DNA from 2 places in the Microbacterium sp. PM5 genome. Region 1 is predicted to be linked to the other one. Evidence: predicted binding sites of a transcription regulator. Region 1 holds the regulator's gene; the other holds the start of a gene.
What was found. Region 1 encodes LexA, which represses DNA repair genes until DNA is damaged. Its sites were predicted from a motif close to TCGAACANNTGTTCGA; they were not measured.
Positions count from the first base shown of each region.

Region 1 (10,416 bases):
GAGCTCGCTCCGAGCCAGCGCCGCGCACTGGAGGACGTCGTGAAGGTGAAGGTCATCGACCGCACCACCGTGATCCTCGACATCTTCAGCCAGCACGCCAAGAGCCGCGAGGGCAAGGCCCAGGTCGAGCTCGCCCAGCTCGAGTACCTGTTGCCGCGCCTGCGTGGCTGGGGCGAGTCGATGAGCCGTCAGGCCGGTGGTCAGGTGGGTGCCGGCGGCGCCGGCATGGGCTCACGCGGGCCGGGTGAGACGAAGATCGAGCTCGATCGCCGCCGCATCCGCACCAAGATGGCCCAGCTGCGCAAGCAGCTGCGTGACTTCGCACCCGCCCGCGAGGCCAAGCGCAGCGAACGCAAGCGCAACACGATCCCGTCGGTCGCGATCGCCGGCTACACGAACGCCGGCAAGTCCAGCCTGCTCAACCGGCTCACGAGCGCCGGTGTGCTCGTCGAGAACGCGCTGTTCGCGACCCTGGACGCGACCGTACGTCGCGCCGAAGCGGCCGACGGTCGCGTCTACACCCTGACGGACACGGTCGGGTTCGTGCGCAATCTGCCTCATCAGCTCGTCGAGGCCTTCCGGTCGACGCTGGAAGAGGTCGGCGACGCCGACGTGCTGGTTCACGTCGTGGACGGCTCCCACCCCGACCCCGCCGCGCAGCTCGCGACCGTGCGCGACGTGATGGGCGACGTGGGTGCGCGCTCGACGCGCGAGATCGTCGTCTTCAACAAAGCCGATCTCGTCGACGACGACACCAGACTCGTGCTGCGCGGGCTCGAGCCCTCCGCGCTGTTCGTGTCGTCGCGCACGGGGGAGGGTATCGCGCAGCTGCGCACCGTCATCGAGGACGCCCTCCCGCTGCCGGCGGTCGAAGTGCGCGCGCTCGTGCCGTACGACCGCGGGGACCTCATCAACGCCGTGCACGAGTCCGGCCACATCCTCTCGACCGCTCACGAAGAGGGCGGCACCGCGGTGCACGCCCACGTCTCCGAGCGACTCGCGGCGGAGCTGGCGCCCTACGCGCTCTGACGTGGTGAGGAGCCTGCCAGGTCTATCGGCGGCACGCCGGGCGTCGTGAACCCGAACACCTGGCCGAGGAACGCGAGCTCGCTCTGCAGCGCGTGCACGACCGCCTCGGCGCCGCGGAACCCGTGCCCTTCGCCCTCGTAGAGCACATAGGCGTGCGGGATATGACGGGCCGCGAGCGCGTCGCGGATCGCTTCGGCCTGCGATGGCGGCACGACGGCATCGTCTGCGCCCTGCAGCAGCAGCACCGGCACCTGGAAGCCGTCGATGTGCGTCAACGGGGAGCGCTGGATGTAGAGCTCCTCGGCCTCGGGTAGCGCTCCGATGAGCCCATCGAGATACCGGGACTCGAAATCGTGGGTATCGGCGGCCAGGGTGCGGGCGTCGCCCACGCCGTAGCGGGAGATGCCTGCGCCGAAAACGTCGGTGCGGGCCAGCGCGGCGAGCACGGTCCAGCCACCGGCTGATCCGCCCTTGATCGCGAGGCGCGCGGGGTCGGCCGCGCCCGTGGCGGCCAGGCCCGTGGCGGATGCCGCGACATCTGCGATGTCGACGACGCCCCATTGGCCGCGCAGCCGCTCACGGTATGCGCGGCCGTACCCCGTCGAGCCCCCGTAGTTCACCTCCAGCACCCCGATGCCGCGACTCGTGAAGAACAGCGTCTTCGCGTCGGCGACGCCGCCCTCGTGGCCGGTCGGCCCGCCGTGCACCAGCACGAGGTACGGCGGGCGTTCCGTCTCGGGTGCCGCCACCCGCGGATGTCGCGGGGGATGCACGAACGCGTGCACCGTGCCCGTCGGGCCTTCGAGCGAGAACGGGCGTGTGTCGGGAAGCCACGCATCGAGATCCTCGCCGTCGACCTCTGCACGCTGCCCGATCACCAGATCGACGCGCATCGTCGCGGCCTCCTCATCGATCTCCACGAGCCAGATCCCGCTCATGCCCGGCGCCAGCCCGGAGATCAGCGCCCGACGCCCCACGACCGCTTCGACGCAGAGCGATGCCGTGGCAGGCAGAGGGATCACGGTCTCGGTGCCCGCGGCGGTGCGCCAGACGAGTTCGTCGGAGCCGTTGGTGCGGACAGCGATCACCCCGCCGTCGGAGGTCACCCCGAACCAGCGGCTGCCGAGCGACCACAGCGGGCCTCCCGTGTCTGCATCGGCCGGCGCGAAAGGTGTCCGCGGCAGATCGGCATCGAGGCGCAGTCTCCAGAGGTTCCATCGGCCGGTCGCGTCGTCCAGGTAGAGCAGGTCGTCCTCGTCACACCACTCGGGCTGGAGCGCTGCCGTGCTGCCGTCGGTCACGTCGGTCCACTCGACCACGGCGCCGTCCTCCAGGCGACCGACACGCAGTCTCGTGCGGTCCCAGGGCATGTCGGGGTGATTCCAGGCCACCCACGCGAGACGGTCGCCGCGCGGCGACAGTGCGGGCTGAGCAACGAAGTCGCTGCCCGCGACGAGATCGCTCGCTCCCTCACCCTGCAGGTCGATGCGCACGATCGCCCGTTCACGGCCCGCCCGTTCGCGGATGGCCAGCAGTATGCCGCCGGACGCGCGAAGCCCGCCGTAGCGGACGTCCGCGTCGTTCGTCAGGCGACGCGGCTCCGAGCCGGGTTCGCGCACCCACACCTGCTGGTCTCGCCGTTCGACGAAGAACAGTCGGCCGGCCTCGTCGACCGCCCAGGATCCCCCGCCGTACTCGTGCACGCCGGATCTGGCGTTCCACGGCGCCGGCAGGACGGGGTGCACCCTTTCGGTGGCATCGCGCCGGAACACCGCGGTGCGGCCGGCCTCGTCGGCCACCGTCTGCGCCCACCACACCTCGTCGCCGACGAGCGCGGCACCGTCGATGCGGGGTGACGACGCGGAAGCCCACGCGGCCGTGAACGGAGAGGGCCAGGATCCATAGGGGTGCACATCGACCATGCCTGCCACGCTACGCGCCTGCGTCAGTCGACGTCGCAGGACACGTCTCGTCACACGCGGGGACGGGCGGCAAGGTGGCTCTACAGTGGTGGCACCGAGGCTGCGGTACGCCGGCTGCACGACCCCGACGCGAGAGAAGGCACCGAGCGATGACGTCTCACGAACCGCACATCGCTGCTGCGCGGGCCGGCGGCGAGGCATCGCCGCAGGTTCCGTTCTCGTTCGAGATCTATCCTCCGCGCACGCTGGCGCAGTTGCCTGCGCTCCACGAGACCATCCGCGTGCTGGCCGAGGCGGGGCCGCGGTTCATCTCCGTGACGTTCGGCGCCGGAGGCTCGACCACCGATCGCTCGCTCGCCGTGCTGACGCATATCCTCCGCGAAACGCGGGTTCCCCCCGTCGCGCATGTGACATGCGTCGGCAGCAGCTATGCCGAGGCGACGACGGTCATCCGCCACTTCCTCGACGCCGGCATCACCCGCTTCCTCGCCGTGCGCGGCGACCCGCCGCTCGGCGTCGGAGAGGACGACATCGTCTTCGGCGATCTGGAGTCGGCGGCTCAGCTCGTGCAGCTCATCGGACGTGTGCACGCGGAGCGGTCGACGTACCGCGAGCGGGAGATCCCGGGCGTTCCGGGAGCGGTTCGGGTCATCGACGGCGACCGCGTCGACATCGCGGTCGCTGCGTTCCCGAACGGTCACCCGCGCTCGCGTCATCGCTACGAGGACATCGACGCGCTTCTGGCCAAGCAGGCCGCCGGGGCGACGTCAGCCATCACGCAGCTCTTCTTCCACGCCGACGAGTACCTCGACTTCGTCGCTCGTGCCCGGGCGGCCGGGGTGGTCATTCCGATCGTCCCCGGAATCATGCCGATCACCTCGCCCGGGCGCCTGCGCCGTGTGCTCGAGCTCACCGGAGACGCGCGCCCCGACTCCCTCGCCGCGGCACTGGAGTCCGCTCCGGATGCCGCGGCGCAGCGCGAGGTCGGTCTCGCCCATGCCGCCGCGCTCGCCCGGGCCGTGGTGGCTGGCGGCGCCGAGGGCGTCCACCTTTACGCCTTCAACAATCACGAGACCGTTCTGGGTGTGCTGCGCACCGCGGGGCTGATCCCTGAACGGCGCTCGTAGGGGGCATTCAGTCGGAGGACGCGGTTGCCGCCGCGCGGCGAAGCCCCCAGCGGCGCCACGCATGGCGAACCGCCACCGCCGGCGTCGATGGACCGGCGAGCCACGCGCCGGCGGCGACGGCGAGCGCGATCGCCAGAGCTACGCCGGACGCGCCGACCACCGCCGATAGCAGCTGATCGTAGATCGCGACGGCTGCGGCCGGTGTCAGCGCCGTTCCGGCGGCGGCGGTCGACACCGCCGCGCGGCCGACCGCCGCTGCGATCAGCAGTGCTCCGAGAGCCGCCGCCGCCCCGAGCGCCGCCCACCGGAGGGTGTCGACGCGTCGCCGAGCGAGCGCAATCCCGGCGAGGAACAGGATCGCGGTGGCGACCGGCATCCACCATCCCGCGTTCACGCCGAGCGCATAGCCCGTTCGGACGGCAGCGAGGGCATCCCCGGAGCCGATGATCACGACGTGGTCGACCGAGGGGATGAGCGTCGCCCACGCGACGTCACGCGCGCTCAGGCGTTCCTTCACGCCCGCCACGACGGCGCCGACCTGCACACCGAGTCCGGCATCGGTCTGCACCACGAGGCCGGCGCCATCGGCGGTTGCGGCGAGCGTCAGCGCGCGGTGAGACTGCCGAAGAACCTCGCCCCAGACCGCTGCGAAGGCGTCGGAGCGAATCGCTTCGGCGATCGCGTCGTGCACGAGAGTCTGCACGGCCGCAGCGGCGGGCGCCTGCAGTCGTCGCAGGGCGTCAGCAGCCCGATCGCCGACGCCGAGGGCGATGATGCCGTCGACGATCGAGCCGGCGAGAGCGCTCGTGTCGAGCTTCGCGTCGACGGCGTCGGTGGATGCCGCGATCACCGCGTCCTGGACGACGGCCGAGCGGGCCAGCGGCGCAAGCGTCGCGGTGAAAGCCTCTTCATCCACCAGCTGCACCCTCGCCCACACGCTCAGGATGGACAGCGGCAGGCAGACGACGGCCAGGACGACCGCGACGGCCGACACGACGGCGCGCGCCCGCGACATGCTCAGACCGCGCGCAGGACGGCCACGACGCGACCGAGAACCACGGCGTCGTCGCCGAGGATCGGCTCGAAGGAGGAGTTGCGGGGGAGCAGCCACGTGTGACCGTCCCGCTGTCGGAAGGTCTTCACCGTCGCTTCGCCGTCCAGCATCGCCGCCACGATGTCGCCGTTGTCGGCCGTCGGCTGGGAACGCACGACGACCCAGTCGCCGTCGCAGATGGCGGCGTCGATCATCGACTCGCCGCTGACCTTGAGCATGAAGAGATCCCCCTTGCCGACCAGCTGACGCGGCAGCGGGAAGATCTCCTCGACCTGCTGATCGGCCGTGATCGGTACGCCTGCCGCGATGCGCCCGACCAGGGGGACGAGCGCGGCGTCACCGAGCGCGGGGGTGAGGTCGGCGGGGTTCTCCGCGGCGGCACCCGGCAGGTCGATGAGGACCTCCATCGCGCGCGTCTTGCCGGCGTCGCGGCGCAGATAACCGCTCAGCTCCAGCTGGTTGAGCTGGTGCGTGACGCTGGACAGCGACTTCAGGCCCACGGCGTCGCCGATCTCGCGCATGCTCGGCGGGTAGCCGAAGCGCGCGATGGAGGTCTGGATCACCTCGAGGATCTTCAGCTGCTTGTCGCTGAGGCTCTTACGCCTGCGTGTCTGAGGCTTGTCGGCCATGTCGCGCGCTCCTTCGATCGCGTCCCCGGAAGGCAGCGCCTTCGAATGTCGGAGGTTGGTGATGGGGTCATCTTGTCGAAACCGTATCCGGTTTTCGCACGGTCGTCCGGCACGTGTACGCGTGTCGGGTTCGATTCATCTGCGAGAACGGCAGGGCTTGACACTCGAACACTATCGAAGATAGATTCGGAACAGAGATTCGCATCCACCTCTCCCGGCCGAGAGGCGGATGCGAATCTCGAATCGAATCTTCGAAGTGACGCTTTCAACTCGACGCCCCGGAGCGGGACACGTTTCAAGGAGGAACTCATGACCACGATCGACATCCTCGGCGCTTCGCCCCGTGGCCGTGTCATCGCGGCGGCCCCGGTCACCCGTCTGCGCCTGACGGTTCGCGGTCGCCGGGTGCTCGCCTTCCTCGCTTCGGTCCCGGTCGTCGTCGCGCTCGGCATCGGCATCGTGTCCGGAGGCGGTGCGCTGGCCTCGAACGAGGGGGCGTCGGGAGTCACGTTCACCCATGTCACGGTGCAGCCGGGCGATACGCTCTGGTCGATCGCGCGCGCGGTCGCTCCCGACGTCGACCCGCGGGACGCGGTCGACGCGATCGTGCGGCTCAATGCGCTGGACTCGGGCAGCCTCGACGCCGGGCAGAGCATCGCGATCCCGGCCGAGTACTCCGCCGGTCGCTGAGCGGCCGCTGACCGACCTCGTCCGGGTCTCGCGGCGACCCCTACGATGGTGAGGGTGAGCGTTCGACTCGATGACCTTCCTCTCAGAGATGACCTGCGCGGCCTCACGCCGTATGGGGCCCCGCAGGCTCCGCTGCCCGTCGCGCTGAACGTCAACGAGAACACTCATCCGGTGCCGGAAGCGGTCGCGGACGACATCCTCGACAGCATCGCGCGCGCTCTTCGGGAGGTGAACCGCTACCCGGATCGTGAGTTCACCGCCGTGCGCGAAGGCTTCGCCGAGTATCTGGGTCACGGCCTCTCAGCCGCGCAGATCTGGGCCGCGAACGGATCCAACGAGGTTCTGCAGCACCTCCTGCAGGCGTTCGCCGGCCCCGGACGGACGGCGTTCGGTTTCGCGCCGACCTATTCGATGTATCCGTTGCTCACTCGCGCGACGGGTGCGACCTACGTCAGCGGGACGCGTGGCGTCGACTACACGCTCGCCCCCGACGACGCCGCGGCCCAGATCGACCGTGCGCAGCCCGACGTCGTGTTCCTGTGTGCGCCGAACAATCCGACGGGAACGCCGCTGGGTCTCGATGTGATCGAGGCGGTCTACGACGCGGCGCCGGGCATCGTGATCGTCGACGAGGCCTACCAGGAGTTCGCTCCCCGCGATTCCCGGTCCGCGCTGACGCTGCTGGCCGACCGGCCGCGCCTCGTGGTGTCGCGCACGATGAGCAAGGCCTTCGCTTTCGCGGGCGCTCGCGTCGGCTACCTCGCGGCCGACCCCGCCGTCATCGACGCGCTGCGTCTGGTTCGACTGCCCTACCACCTCAGCGCGCTGACCCAGGCAGCAGCCTCCGCCGCGTTGCGTCATGCGCCGGCCATGCTCGCCATGGTGGACGAGATCGTCGCTCAGCGTGACCGGATCTCTGCGACCCTCGATGCGCTCGGATACCGTCCCTTCGAGAGCTGGACGAACTTCGTGCTCTTCTCGGGTGTGGAAGATCCGGCGACGACGTGGCAGGGGCTCTACGACCGCGGTGTTCTGATCCGCGACGTCGGGATCGCCCACAGTCTGCGTGTCACCGCCGGCACGGAGGAGGAGTCCACGGCCTTCCTCGATGCGCTCGCGTCGCTTGGACCGGGCGGTTCCGGCGCGCACTGACCGTCACCGTCGGGGTAACACGCCGAGGCCCCGTGCGGGCTCTCGGTAGACTCGGCTCATGAGCACCCCGGCCTCCCGCACGGCATCCCTGCGACGCGCGACCAGCGAATCCACGGTCGAACTCGACCTCGATCTGGACGGCACCGGGCACAGCCGCATCGACACCACGGTGCCCTTCTTCGATCACCTGCTCACGGCGTTCGCGAAGCACTCGCTCACCGATCTCACCGTGCGTGCCTCCGGAGACACCAACATCGACGCGCACCACACCGTCGAAGACACCGCGATCGTCCTGGGACAGGCGATCCGCCAGGCCCTCGGCGACAAGAGCGGCATCTCGCGCTACGGAGACGCCCTCGTTCCGCTGGACGAGGCGCTGGCGCAGGCGGTCGTCGACATCAGCGGGCGTCCCTACCTCGTCCACACCGGTGAGCCCGTCGGGTTCGAACACCATCTCATCGGCGGCCACTTCACCGGGTCGCTCGTGCGCCACACCTTCGAGGCGCTCGCGTTCAACGCCGGTGTGACGATGCACGTCACGGTGCTCGGTGGACGCGACCCGCACCACATCGCCGAGGCCGAGTACAAGGCCGTCGCTCGCGCCTTCCGACAGGCGAAGGCGCTCGACCCGCTGGTCCACGGCATCCCCAGTACGAAGGGGGCCTTGTGACCGACGCCGCCTCCGCCCCCCAGACCGGTGCCGATCTCGACGACCGTCCCCTCGTCGCGGTGCTCGACTACGGGTCGGGCAATGTCCACTCCGCCGTCAAGGCGCTCGTCGCCGCTGGCGCCGATGCGCGGCTGACCGCAGATCGCGGACTTATCGACGACGCCGCCGGCCTCGTCGTCCCCGGTGTGGGAGCTTTCCGCGCCGTGATGGAGGCGCTGCGCGCGACGCGCGGCGACGAGATCATCGAACGCCGTCTCGCGGGGGGATTGCCGGTGCTCGGCATCTGCGTGGGCATGCAGGTCATGTTCGAGCACGGCGTGGAGCGCGGCGAAGACACCGAGGGACTCGGTGAATGGCCGGGGGCGGTCACCGAGCTCGATGCGCCGGTGCTTCCGCACATGGGTTGGAACACGGTCCGGGCCGGTGAGGGCTCGACGCTGTTTCGCGGCTTGGAAGACGAGCGGTTCTACTTCGTGCACTCCTATGCCGCCCAGCATTGGTCGCTCGAGGTCACGCGCCCGTTCCGTGAGCCGGCCCTCACCTGGTGCGATTACGGCACGCCGTTCCTCGCGGCGGTGGAGAACGGGCCGCTGTCGGCGACCCAGTTCCACCCGGAGAAGAGCGGCGAGGCCGGCATCCGCCTGCTCGCCAACTGGATCTCCTCGCTTCCGCAGGAGCTCACCCGCACCCGGTAGTAGTCTCTCTGCTTGTGTGTCCTCGTGTCCGCACGTCGCGGCCACTGAACCTTTCCTGGAGCCATGAACGATTTCGCGTCGACCCCCGAACTGATCCTTCTGCCCGCCGTCGACGTCGCTGACGGCAAGGCTGTGCGCCTGACTCAGGGCGAGGCCGGCACCGAGACGAGCTATGGCGATCCCGTCGATGCGGCGTTGGCGTGGGCGCGCGATGGCGCTCAGTGGATCCATCTCGTCGATCTGGATGCCGCCTTCGGGCGCGGCAACAACTCCGCGGTGCTGCGCAAGGTGATCAAGCAGCTCAAGGGCGTGCAGGTGGAGCTGTCCGGAGGAATCCGCGACGACGCGACACTGGAAGCCGCACTCGAATCGGGCGCGACCCGCATCAACCTCGGCACCGCCGCGCTGGAGAACCCCGAATGGGCAGCGGATGTGATCGGTCGCTACGGCGACGCGATCGCGGTCGGGCTCGACGTGCGCGGCACGACGCTGGCCGCGCGCGGATGGACACGCGACGGCGGCGACCTCTGGCAGGTGCTCGAGCGCCTCGAGGACGCGGGATGCAGCCGCTATGTGGTCACCGACGTCACCAAGGACGGCACGCTGAAGGGTCCGAACCTCGAGTTGCTGCGCGAGGTCACCACGCGCACGGTCAAGCCGGTCGTCGCCTCGGGCGGCATCTCGAATCTCGACGACATCGCCGCCCTGCGGGAGCTCGTTCCCCTCGGCGTCGAGGGCGCGATCGTGGGCAAGGCACTCTATGCGGGGGCCTTCACCCTCGCCGAGGCGCTGGATGTCGCCGCAGGCTGAGCGTCCCGACGACGCCGCGGCGCACACCTGCGCTACCGACTCTGCCGGCGTGCCGTGGGCGGGGCGCTCCTTCGAGGCCAATCCGCACGCCGGTGACGACGGCTCTGCTGATCCCGCGCTGCTGTCGGCGCTGCGTGCGTTCGGCCGAGGCGAGGGCGATGCGCGCGCGGTCGTGGACGCCTACCGCTCCGCCCGGTTGCTGATCCCGTTGGTCGCCGAGGCCGGCGACGTCGGAATCGCCCCGTCCGGTCACACCGTCGACAAGACGCAGGAGCTCTCCATCGTCACGGTTGCCGCGCCCGACGGACGGCGTGTGCTGCCCGTCTTCACGTCGGTGCGCACGATGGCGGCGTGGGATCCGAAGGCGCGGCCGGTGCCGGCCGACGGCGTCCGCACCGCCCTGGCCGCCGCTGCCGACGACACCGACCTGATCGTGATCGACCCGGCATCCGAGACCGAGTTCGTGCTGCGTCGCCCCGCGGTATGGGCCCTCGGGCAGGGGCTGGCGTGGGAACCCGCGCACACTTCGCCGGAGGTGTACGCGGGGCTGCAGGAGTCGGTCGGCTCCGAACTGGGCGTGCTGGATCTGTCGGTGGCGCCGGGCGATCCGCAGGCGCGTCTGCGCGGCCCGGAACTCA
Region 1 is NZ_CP022162.1:3,072,560-3,082,975, forward strand. It holds gene hflX (GTPase HflX) at 1-1,029, shown strand, start outside; gene CEP17_RS14525 (prolyl oligopeptidase family serine peptidase) at 1,017-2,951, opposite strand; gene CEP17_RS14530 (methylenetetrahydrofolate reductase) at 3,101-4,078, shown strand; gene CEP17_RS14535 (hypothetical protein) at 4,086-5,093, opposite strand; gene lexA (transcriptional repressor LexA) at 5,096-5,761, opposite strand; gene CEP17_RS14545 (LysM peptidoglycan-binding domain-containing protein) at 6,071-6,451, shown strand; gene CEP17_RS14550 (histidinol-phosphate transaminase) at 6,497-7,603, shown strand; gene hisB (imidazoleglycerol-phosphate dehydratase HisB) at 7,662-8,273, shown strand; gene hisH (imidazole glycerol phosphate synthase subunit HisH) at 8,270-8,968, shown strand; gene priA (bifunctional 1-(5-phosphoribosyl)-5-((5-phosphoribosylamino)methylideneamino)imidazole-4-carboxamide isomerase/phosphoribosylanthranilate isomerase PriA) at 9,032-9,778, shown strand; gene CEP17_RS14570 (SseB family protein) at 9,762-10,416, shown strand, end outside.

Region 2 (10,416 bases), 490 kb from region 1:
CGCGCGGAAATAGGGGACGAAGACCCGCTCCAGATCGTCGGCCGCGATCCCGATGCCGGTGTCGGACACCCGCAGCACCGCGTCGTCGCCCTCTGCGGTGGTCATGACCTCGACGCTACCGCCGCGCGGGGTGTACTTGATCGCGTTGCTGATGAGGTTGTCGACGACCTGCCGCAGTCGGAAGCCGTCCCCGGTGATCGGCAGGGGGCGGTCGATGTTCGTCTGCAGGTCGATGTCGGAGGCGGCCGCGGCCGGGGCGAATGCGTCGGCCGTGGCCTCGGCGATCACCGACAGGTCGAACTGGTCGCTCATCTCCGGGGCGCGGTGGGAGTCGAGCAGCGATTTCGTGAGGGCCAGCATCCGTTCGGCGGCCCCCTCGATGACCGTCGCGTGCTCGCGCTGGGCCGGCGTGAGGTCTTCGGCGTCGAGCATGAGGTCGGCGTGACCGAGGATGACCGTGAGAGGGTTTCGCAGCTCGTGGGAGACGGCGCTGGTTGTCGCACGCTGCTCTCGGCGCTCGCGCTCGGTGTCGGTGACGTCGTCGAGCTGGATGATGGAGACCTCCGTGTCGTCGTCGGTCTCGGTGCGCACCGTACGTCCGCGGATCGACATCGACAATGCGCGCCACTCTCCGCTGGCGTCGTACAGCCAGATCAGCTCGTTCTCGACCCGCTCGCCGCGGGCGGCGCGGGCGATGGAGGTCGCGTCGCGGGGAAGGGCGGTGCCGCGGTAGGCGTCGTACTCGACGGCGCGCGGCGGATGCCGGTAGTCGTCGTTGTCGTAGGCGTAGAGATGCCGGTAGGCGGCGTTGGCCAGGTCGATGTTCCCACGGTCGTCCACGCGGGCCAGCGCGGTGCTCACGGTGTCGAACAGTCCGTTGGCGCGGTCTTCGTGCACGCTCATCCGCGCGACGGCACGGTCGAGCTGGCGGGATTGGCGCTGGATGAGCAGGCGGAACGCTCGGGTGCGACGGGCGCCCTGGTTCATGGCGATGCCGAGGAAGCCGAGTCCCAGCAGGACGATCATGATCTCCAGGGGCGACGTGAGCGGTGCCCCGGGAATCCACCAGCGCACGATCTGCAGCGCGAAGATGAGCCCGAGCGCGGCGACCACGGCAGCCATCGAGTAGTAGGTGGCCACCCACGCCATCGGGACGACCCACAGATATCCGAGCGTGTGGTCCGAGATGGCGAGCAGTCCGATCGCGACGGCGTCGGCGAAGGGCAGCGCGAGGACGAGCTCGCGATGGCGGGCCCACGGCATCACCATCGCCCACGATGTGATCGCGCAGATCAGGGCGAGCCCCGTCAGCAGCGAGATGTCGCCGAAGAGCCGCGGATTGAGCAGCGTCACGCCCAGTGCGACCGCGACGGTGCTGAAGCCGACGATGAGCTGCCACTGCCACACGGACCTCACGACGGTGCCGATCAGCTGGCTGTCGGCCCATCGACTCTCGACGCGGGGGGTGGTCATCGGTTCCTCATTCGGCAGTCTATTGATCCGCGTCGGCGACAGCTCTGCCGCTGCGGGGAAGCAGCAGGGTCGCCTTCGTGCCGTGTCCGGGCAGCGACACGATCATGACCTCCCCGCCGTTGCGTCGTGCGAGCATCCGGGCGATGGGCAGGCCCAGACCCGTCCCCGGGGTCGCACGGACCTCGGCCTGCTCGCCGCGGTAGAACGGGTCGAAGACCTGGGCGAGGGCGTCGGGCCCGATGCCCGGACCGGTGTCGCTGACGGTGAACATCACGTCGGCGGCGACACCCGAGATCTCGACACGGACGGCGCCGCCGGCCGGTGTGAACTTGACGGCGTTGGACAGCAGGTTGCCCAGTGCGCGCGCGGCGTCGTCACGGTCGGCAAAGACCGCCATCTCCTCGGCGGTGTCGATGTCGACCTCGATGGAGCGCGCAGTGGCGCTGCTGGTGTGGTGCGCGACGACCTCGTGCACCAGGTCGGATGCCGCGATCTCGAGCGGTCGCGGTCGTTCGGCCTGGGTGCGGCTGAAGGCGAGGAGGTCGTCGAGCATGCCGGCCAACCGTCCGGTGTTGCGATGGATCGCGTCAACCCACGCACCGGCCTCGGCAGGCAGTTCGGCGTCGGAGAGCAGTTCGCTGTAACCGGCGATGATCGTGATGGGCGTGCGCAGCTCATGGCTGGTCGTGGAGAGGAAGTCCTGCCGCTGCCGTTCGAGGTCGTAGCGCACCTGGACGGTGGCGGCGGTGGCACGCGCGGCTTCGGCGCTCTGCTCCGCGGAGTCGACCGCCGTGCGGGCGTTGCGCAGCGACTCGTTGCGTTCGGTGGTCGTCAGAACCGTGAAGATCGCGAGCGCGGCGACGAAGGCGGCGACCGTGATGGCGCGCTCGGTGGGGTCGATGCGGGCCGGGTCGAACACGCCCATGCTCAGCCGGCTGAACAGCATCGTCGTCAGCGCGACGACGAGGGCCTGGATCTGGGCGAACAGCGGCGGGAAACGCAGGGAGGCCCACGCCAACGGCACGAAGACGAGGAATGCGAGCGGCAGAGGGCTGAGCGGCCCGATGCCCGCCGCGATGACGACGAGCATCACGAGGATCTGCGCCGCCGACTCGCCCGGACGAGAAGGCGGTTGCGGCTGCCCCTCGAAGAGCGCGAGAGGAACGATCAGCAGCACGGCCGACAGGTGGGACGCGCAGGTGATGATCGCCGAAGCGAGGGGTTCACCCTCGACGAGGGTGATGTTGATGAGCGCGATGAGCAGGGCGAAGACCATGGCGGAGACCGCGGACAGGGCGACGAACTGCACCGCGTCGGTGGTTGTGCGCAGGCGTGCATCTCGCCCCCCGCGCAGCAGCAGCCAGCCCAGCATCGCCGCTTCGATCGCGTTCGCCAGTCCGTACAGACCGCTGAGCTCGGCGGGTCGCCCCGCCACGAAGTTGCCGGCGGTCGTCGCGACGAGCACGACGCACACCGACACCGCGCGGCGATGCGGCGGCGCGCGCAGGACGAGCACGGCCGAGACGCCGGCCGCGGGCCACCACAGGGCTACCGGCACGCCGGGAACGGCGAAGCCGACCGCCACGATCGACAGCACGAAGATGAGCACTGCTCCGCCCAGCCAGAAGCCCAGGGTGCGCCACGCAGCTGTGGGGCGATCGACGGGGCGATCCACCCCGGAGGCTGTCATACGAGTACGCTAATGGCATTCGGGGGAAATCTAGCCAGGCTAGTTATCGAGGGGCTGAGTCGGTGGAGGACGCACCCATGGCGAACGTGCTCGTTGTCGATGACGACGCCGACGTCGCCGAACTGGTGCGCACGGTCTTGAGCATCGCCGGTCATGAGGTCACCGTCGCCACCGACGGCGAGCACGGAATCGCCGCGGCATCGGCAGCGCACCCCGATCTCATCGTTCTCGATTGGATGATGCCGGGGATGACGGGCATCGAGGTCTGTCGCACGCTGCGGCAGGATTCGTCGTTCGATGCCACCCGCATCATCATGCTCACGGCCAAATCGGCGCCGTCCGACATCGATGCGGCGCGCGGAGCCGGTGCCGACGACTACGTCGTGAAGCCCTTCGCGCCGCGCGAGCTGCGTCGCCGCGTCGCCGAGCTGCTCGCCTCGTGACTGCGGCCGGCTCAGCCGGCGATGTCGATGAGGCGTGAGCCCGCCCAGAGGGTGAGCACGGTGCCCGATGCGCTGCTGCTCGCGTCCAGTGCGAGTGGCCCGGCGGCATCGGCGGCGTCGAGCGTCGTGCATCCGAGATCGCTCGCTCCGGTCGCGTCGCTCGAGTGGGCGGTGATGCGGATGCCGCTGCACGCGGCATCCGTCTGCGCGATGTAGACGGTGTCTGCGCTGACGGCGACGGCACGTGCGGTCTGAGCGAGACGCGTCCAGTTCTGCCCGTCCAGGCGGTAGGCGGCGTCGTCGCAGACGATCGCGGTGGTGCTGCCGGCCGAGCGCAGGCCCCAGGGTGTCGCGCAGGGGGCGGCGATGCGTGTGCCGTCGACGATGACGGCGCGCTCGCCGGGAAGTACGTAGGTGTCGACGGCGAAGATGTCGGGATAGGGCTCCCAGAACCGGCCGTCGGTGTAGGTGCGCAGCGTATTCAGGGTGCAGTTCGCGCCGAGCGCGGCGACGGCGGTGGCGTTGCGCCCACCGAACGAGGTGAGGCTGAGCACCTGGACGGCGCCCTTCGCCGTGGGGGTGACGCTCTGCCACGTGGCGCCGTTATCGCCGGAGCGTTCGACGACGGGGGCCGCGCCGCCGCACGCTCCCGCGGTGGCGCGCCACATCGCGTCGGCGCCGACGGACAGGAACCGCTCGGCCGCACCGGGCGCGCCGGCAGGGGTGGGGGAAGCGGATGCCGTGGGTGTCGCCGTCGCTGTCGGGGTGCGGACGGCGTAGGTGAAGGTGGGCGCCGGTCCGACGGTGGCGTCGACGTCGCCGGGGCCGCGGCCCTGCCGGAGCGCGGCGACGCTGAGCCCGACGGCCGCGACGGTGAGCGCGATCAGTCCGATCGCGATGAGCGTCGCGCCGCCGCGGCTCTTGGCGAAGCTGCGCGGGCGGGGCACGACTCAGCTCTCCCTGTCGGCCTCACGCGCGTCGCGGCGGGAGTCGAACCCGAGCTCGTCGAGCGTGGGGGCGGCGGGCACGCTGGCCAGCGGCGTGGTGCGTCCGCGGCGCTTGGCCCCCTTGCGCTCGGCCTTGGAGGTCTTGGCCGGGGTCTCGCGGTAGCCGTACCCGTATCCGTATCCGTACCCGTAGGCGGAGTAGTAGGAGTCGGGCCCGCGGGTGGGAACCATCGACATCACGAAGCCGGCGAGCTTGGCGCCGACGGTGTTGAGGGCTTCGGTGGCCCCCTGGAGCTGGTGCTTGGTCGTGCGGCCGGCCGAGATGATCAGCAGCGCGCCGCTGGTGACGCGCGCGAGGATGGCGGCGTCGGTGACGGGCAGCAGGGGCGGTGCGTCGCAGAGCACGACGTCGAAGTCCTTCTCGAGCATCTCGAGCAGCGTGTTCATCTGGCGGGAGCCGAGCAGCTCGCTGGGGTTCGGTGGGATCTTGCCGGCGGGCAGCACGTAGAGGCTGCGCCCGCCCCAGGGGAGCATGACCTCCCCGACCTTCGCGCGACCGATGAGCACGTCGGTGAGACCCGCGCCGCCCTCCATGCCGAGGTATTCGGCGACCTTGGGCTTGCGAAGGTCGGTGTCGAGCAGGGCGACGCGCTTGCCGGCGTCGGCGAGGGCGATGGCGAGGTTGATCGTGGTGGTCGACTTGCCCTCGCTGGGGATCGAGCTGGTGATGACGAAGCTGGAGCGGCCGCCCATGTCGAGGAACTGCAGGTTGGTGCGCAGCGCCCGGAACGACTCGGCCCGGGGGCTCAGCGGATCGGCGTGGACGATGAGCGGGCGCTCCTTGGCCTTCGTGTCGTAGGCGATCGCGCCGATGCCGGGCGAGCCGGTGATCTGCTCGGCCTCGCGGGGCGTGCGCACCCGGTTGTCGAGGGTGGTGCGCAGCACCGCGACGCCGATACCGAGGGCCAGGCCGACGAGAACACCGAGGGCGAGGTTCAGCGGCACGTTGGGGCTCGACGGCTTCAGCGCGGGCTGCGCGTCGCTGACGCGGCTGAGGCGGATGGCGCTGGCCCCGCTGTTGCTCTCGGGCTCGAGCTGCGGCACCGCGGAGGCGAGGCTCGCCGCGATCGCGTTGGCGATCTTGGCCGCCTGCACGGCGTCGGGGTCGGAGACCGTGATGGTGATGAGCGTGGAGTTGAGAGCGGCCGACGCCTTGACGTCTTTCGCGAGATCTTCGGCGGTGCGGGCGAGGCCGAGGTCGGCGATCACCGGGTTCAGCACGACGGGCGTCGTGGTGAGTCCCACATAGGTGTTGATGCGGGCCTGGGCGAACGACGATCCCTGCTGCAGCTCCTGGGCCGTGTTGCCCGACTGCGTGGAGACGAAGACCGTGCTCGCGGACTCGTAGATCGGGGTCCTCGTGAGGGAGTAGCCCGCCGCCGCGCCGAGTCCCAGCAGGGTCAGCACGACGATCACGAGCCAGTTCTTGCGGAGGATGCGGATGTAGTCGCTGAGCTCCATGGTGCCTCTCGAAGACGCGCTGCCAGCCAGGAGGGGGGTTGCAAGGCCGGGACGATCGGACTCAGTCTGCCATAGCGGATGTTTCGGGCCGGTGTCCGGGCGGCAACACGTGCGTGTGCAGCCTGCACAGGTCGCCGTCGCCGTCGGTGCCGCCGTGTGGATCGGTCATCATCACCCCACATCGCTCAGCGGCTCAGCAGTTCAGCGGCTCAGCACTTCAGCGCGTAGCGGGCACTCCCACCGATGCGGGGCGTGCGATCGGCGTCGATCCACGGCGGCGGGATGAACCACACCCGCGCGGCCACTCCGACGCCGTCGACGCGGATCTCCCACCCGTCGCTGTGGATGCGATGGTGGCAGCCGGTGCACAGCAGCACGCCGTTGTCGAGGTCGGTGGGCCCGGCATCCCGGTTCCACCAGGCGATGTGGTGCCCGTGAGTCCACGCCGGCGGAGCCCCGCAGAACGCGCAGCCGCCGTCGCGTTCGGCGAGGGCGAGCTTCTGTGCGGGTGAGAACAGGCGACGCGTGCGGCCCCAGTCGAGAATCTCGCTGTCGCCGCCGAGAACGCACGGAATGACCTGCAGGTCGGCGGCGAGCCGGCGCACTTCCGCGGCGGGCAGCGATGCGTCGAACCCGTCGATGCGCGCGACGCCGCACCCCGACTCGAGCTGGTCGAGCGTCATCCGCACGACGACGGTGGTCGTCGCGACCGTGGGGACCTGCTCGCAGCCGAGGGCGTGCGCGCACAGTTCGTGCAGGGCGTCGGCTCTCATCTGCGGCACCGTGCGCTCGTCGCGAAGAGCGCCTGCCTCGGGGTCGTCGCCGCCCCCGTGTTCGTGCCGCGGGGCATGCTCGTTGTTCTGCAGCACGCGGGTGACCATCGCGTCGAGCACCGTCTTGATCGGCGCGGCGGTGGCCACGTCGAATACCCCGGTGAGGTGGAGCATGCCGTCTCGCTCCTGCATCCGCAGCGCGCGGGCCGACCGATGCTCCTCGTGCGCGGCGGCGAGCCCGTCGGGGTCGAGTTCGGCCTCCGCGTGCGCCAGCAGCCTGGTCAGCTCGTCGGCCCGCAGTCCGGGTGCCCGCTGGCAGAGGTCGCGCTCGACGGCATCCCTGCGCGCGGAATCGACGCGGAGCGACAGCTTGTCGAGCAGAGTGATGATCGCCGACGCCGCTGTCATCGACAGAGCGCCCGCCGCCACAGCCGCCGCCACGTGCGGGTGCGCGGCGGGTCGCGACTCGCCGCTGATACTGGTGCGCGGCGCCGTGCTCTCGCCCACCTGCACGAGTCTGATCGCTTCGCCCACGCTCGCGCCGGTGGTGGCTTGGATCAGCGCGACGGGGGAGCGGAAGCCCTGCTTCTTGGCGAGGGAGTCGCCCCCGAGCTGCGGCCGCGACTGACGGGAGATCTCGGCTGCGACGGGCGCGAACGCGGCGTCGACCTGGCGCATGAGCACGCCGAAAGCGCGATTCACCTCGACGAGCGCGCTCGGTGACAGCGCGGCCGGCGCCTGTGCACCGCCCGCCGCCGCGAGCGCGTCGAGCGCTGCGGCGATGCCATCGAGCCTGTTCTCCATGACTTCGACATTAGAACATACCTACGACACTCGTCGGAGTTGTCCACAGGGGTCGCGGCGTTTCGACTCGCTGCGCTCGCTCAACGACCGGCAGCACCCTCCCACCACTCCCGGTCGTTGAGTGAGCGCGAAGCGCGAGTCGAAACGCCGCCCGCGCCGCGGTCAGCCGAAGGCGATCCGCACGACGCGTTCGACGGCGACGAGCCCCGGCTCGAGCTCGACCGCGGAGCGTTCGTACGTGGCCGCCGAGCGGCCGTAGGGGTCGATGACGTCGTCGTCCTCGGGGGATGTCGGGGGCAGCGTGATCCCGCGGCGCCCGGCGATCGCGCCCAGCGCGGCGGCGAAGCGCTCCCGCGGAGGTGCGCCCTCCCCGGCGGTCGCTGCGGCCGTCCGCAGGTCGTCGTCGCTCAGATCGGCGGCGAGGCGGGCGAACTCGCGCGCCGTGAAGGCCTGTCGCATTCGCGAGGGGTCGAGCTCGACGACTTCGCGGCGGTGGTCGCGCGCCATGGCGAGCACGAGATCGGCGGTGCGCACGTGCACCGGGGTGAGGTAGCGGGCGCCGTGGGCCGCCACGAGCGCCGGGTCGACGCCGCGGGCGACGGCGAGGTCAGCGGCTTCGGGAGTCATCGGCATCCCGTCGCGCGCGCGAGCGCCGGCGCTGGAGACGCGCACCGGAAGATCGGCGAGGCGGGTGGCCAGCAGCTGCGCGGCCAGGGGGGAGCGGCAGATGTTGCCGGTGCACACGGTGAGGATCTCGAGCACGGTGACTTCCGGTGTCGATAGAGCGGGGGAGGGAGTGTGTGGCTCGCCGCGTGACCGGTAGTTTGGCCACGTGCCCGATCAGCTTAGCGACCCCGGTTCGTCCGCCCTCGAGGCGTCGACGCCTGCACGCCGGTTGCCGAGCGAGCGCGGCGCGTCGGAGGCCTCTGGCGAGCCCGCGACGCCCGGTCGCCGTCGTCGCAAGCGCACCGACTGGCGTCTGGGCGGCACGGCGGTGCGCCGGTGGGACCTTGCCGTCCTGTCGGCGGCGCTCATCGGGGTGGGGCTCGGCGTCGTCGGCGGCGGCGCCGTGAGCCGTATCGCGGCGCCGTGGGCCGCCACCGCCTCGACCGTGGTGCTGTGGCTCGGGCTCGGTGGCGCCGTCGCATTCGCGTTCGCGCGGTCACGGCCGGCCGGGCTGCTGCGGTTTCGGCCGATCGATGTGCTGTGGGGCGTCGGGCTGGGGCTCGGCCTGCGTCTGCTGCAGGGCTGGGTGAGCGGTGCGGATGCCGCGGCCTTCCCCTCCGCGATGGCGCTCGACGGCGGCCTGCCCTCGGGGTGGTGGCTGACGGAGGCGATTCCGGCGGGGCTGGTCGCGCCGCTCGTCGAGGAGTTCTTCTTCCGCACGGTCGTTCTCGTCGCGGTGTATCAGTTGCTGCGGCGGAGCGTGGGTGGGGTGGCGGCCGGGGTGACGGCGGCGCTGGTGTCGGCGGGCGGGTTCGTGCTGCTGCACGCGACGGCCGGGGCGTTGACGCTGGTCGACGGCATCCAACTCTTCGCGGTCGGGGGCACGTGCGCCCTCGTGGTTCTGCTCACGGGCCGCATCTGGGGCGCCGTGCTGACGCACGTGGTCTACAACGTGTCGTATCTGGTGCTCGTCGTCGTCGGAACGTGGGGTGCCGTCGCGCCCGCGGCGCCGTCGCTCGGCTGACGGATCCGCACGCGACACCAAGTTTTCACCAAAAGGATGATGAGAGCCCTCTCATCGTGCTCATAGGCTCGGGTGTCACCGGGAGTCATCAGACCGTCACGCGTCACACACCTGACACATTCGGCTGATAATCTCCCGACAGCCGGGGGGCCGAAACCGAGATATAGGAGGAAGCCGAAGTGTCGACCGATATTCAGGTCGATGCGACGACGGAGTCGCCTCACGACTCGACAGCACCCCGCGCGGACAGCGGCTCCATCACTGCTCCGGCCGGTGCGTCGACTCAGGCCACCAGCACCATGCGTCCCGCTGCCCCACCCTTCAACGATTGGCGTCGCCGCTTTCAGCGACGGCTCGTGGTCAGCGACTTCCTCGTACTTGTGTGGGTCGTCTTCGGCACGCAGATCGCATGGTTCGGCCTCGGCAATGCGCAACTGGCAATCCGGGACGACGCTCGCATCTCTGACATCTCCTATTGGGTGTTCTCGGTGATCCTCGTCGTCGCCTGGCTCGGTGCGCTGTCGTGGAGTGACTCCCGGAGCATCCGTGTGCTCGGATCGGGGTCGAACGAGTACCTGCGTGTCGTCGACGCCAGCGTGCGTCTCTTCGGAGTGATCGCCATCGTGGCGTTCTTGACCAAGGTGGATGTCGCCCGCGGATTTCTTCTCATCAGTCTGCCGGTGGGCGTCGCTGTGCTGCTGTGGACGCGGTGGCTGTGGCGGCAGTGGCTGATCATGAAGCGCAAAACGGGAGACTTCTCGGCTCGGGTTCTTCTCGTCGGCTCGGAGGAGTCGGTGGCTCAGATCGCGCGTGAGCTCATCCGCACTCCGAGCGCCGGCTATCACGTCGTCGGTGCGTGCACTCCGACGGGCAAGGTTGCCGACTTGGTTCCGGGCACGACCATCCCGATGATGGGGAGCGTCAACGCGGTGGAGCGCGCGATGGAACTGACCGGCGCCGATACCGTGGCCGTGACGAGCACCGATGAGCTGCCGCCCGACAAGGTGAAGCAGATCTCTTGGAACCTGCAGGCGGGGCGCCAGCACCTCGTGCTCGCGCCGAGCATCGTCGATAT
Region 2 is NZ_CP022162.1:2,578,297-2,588,712, forward strand. It holds gene CEP17_RS12290 (HAMP domain-containing sensor histidine kinase) at 1-1,473, opposite strand, end outside; gene CEP17_RS12295 (HAMP domain-containing sensor histidine kinase) at 1,493-3,163, opposite strand; gene CEP17_RS12300 (response regulator) at 3,241-3,606, shown strand; gene CEP17_RS12305 (hypothetical protein) at 3,618-4,553, opposite strand; gene CEP17_RS12310 (polysaccharide biosynthesis tyrosine autokinase) at 4,557-6,074, opposite strand; gene CEP17_RS12315 (HNH endonuclease signature motif containing protein) at 6,284-7,651, opposite strand; gene CEP17_RS12320 (low molecular weight phosphatase family protein) at 7,814-8,413, opposite strand; gene CEP17_RS12325 (CPBP family intramembrane glutamic endopeptidase) at 8,484-9,341, shown strand; gene CEP17_RS12330 (sugar transferase) at 9,521-10,416, shown strand, end outside.
Region 2: CEP17_RS12315 (HNH endonuclease signature motif containing protein) is a predicted target of LexA. The motif match lies at 7,663-7,678, and genes of this name have one in related genera.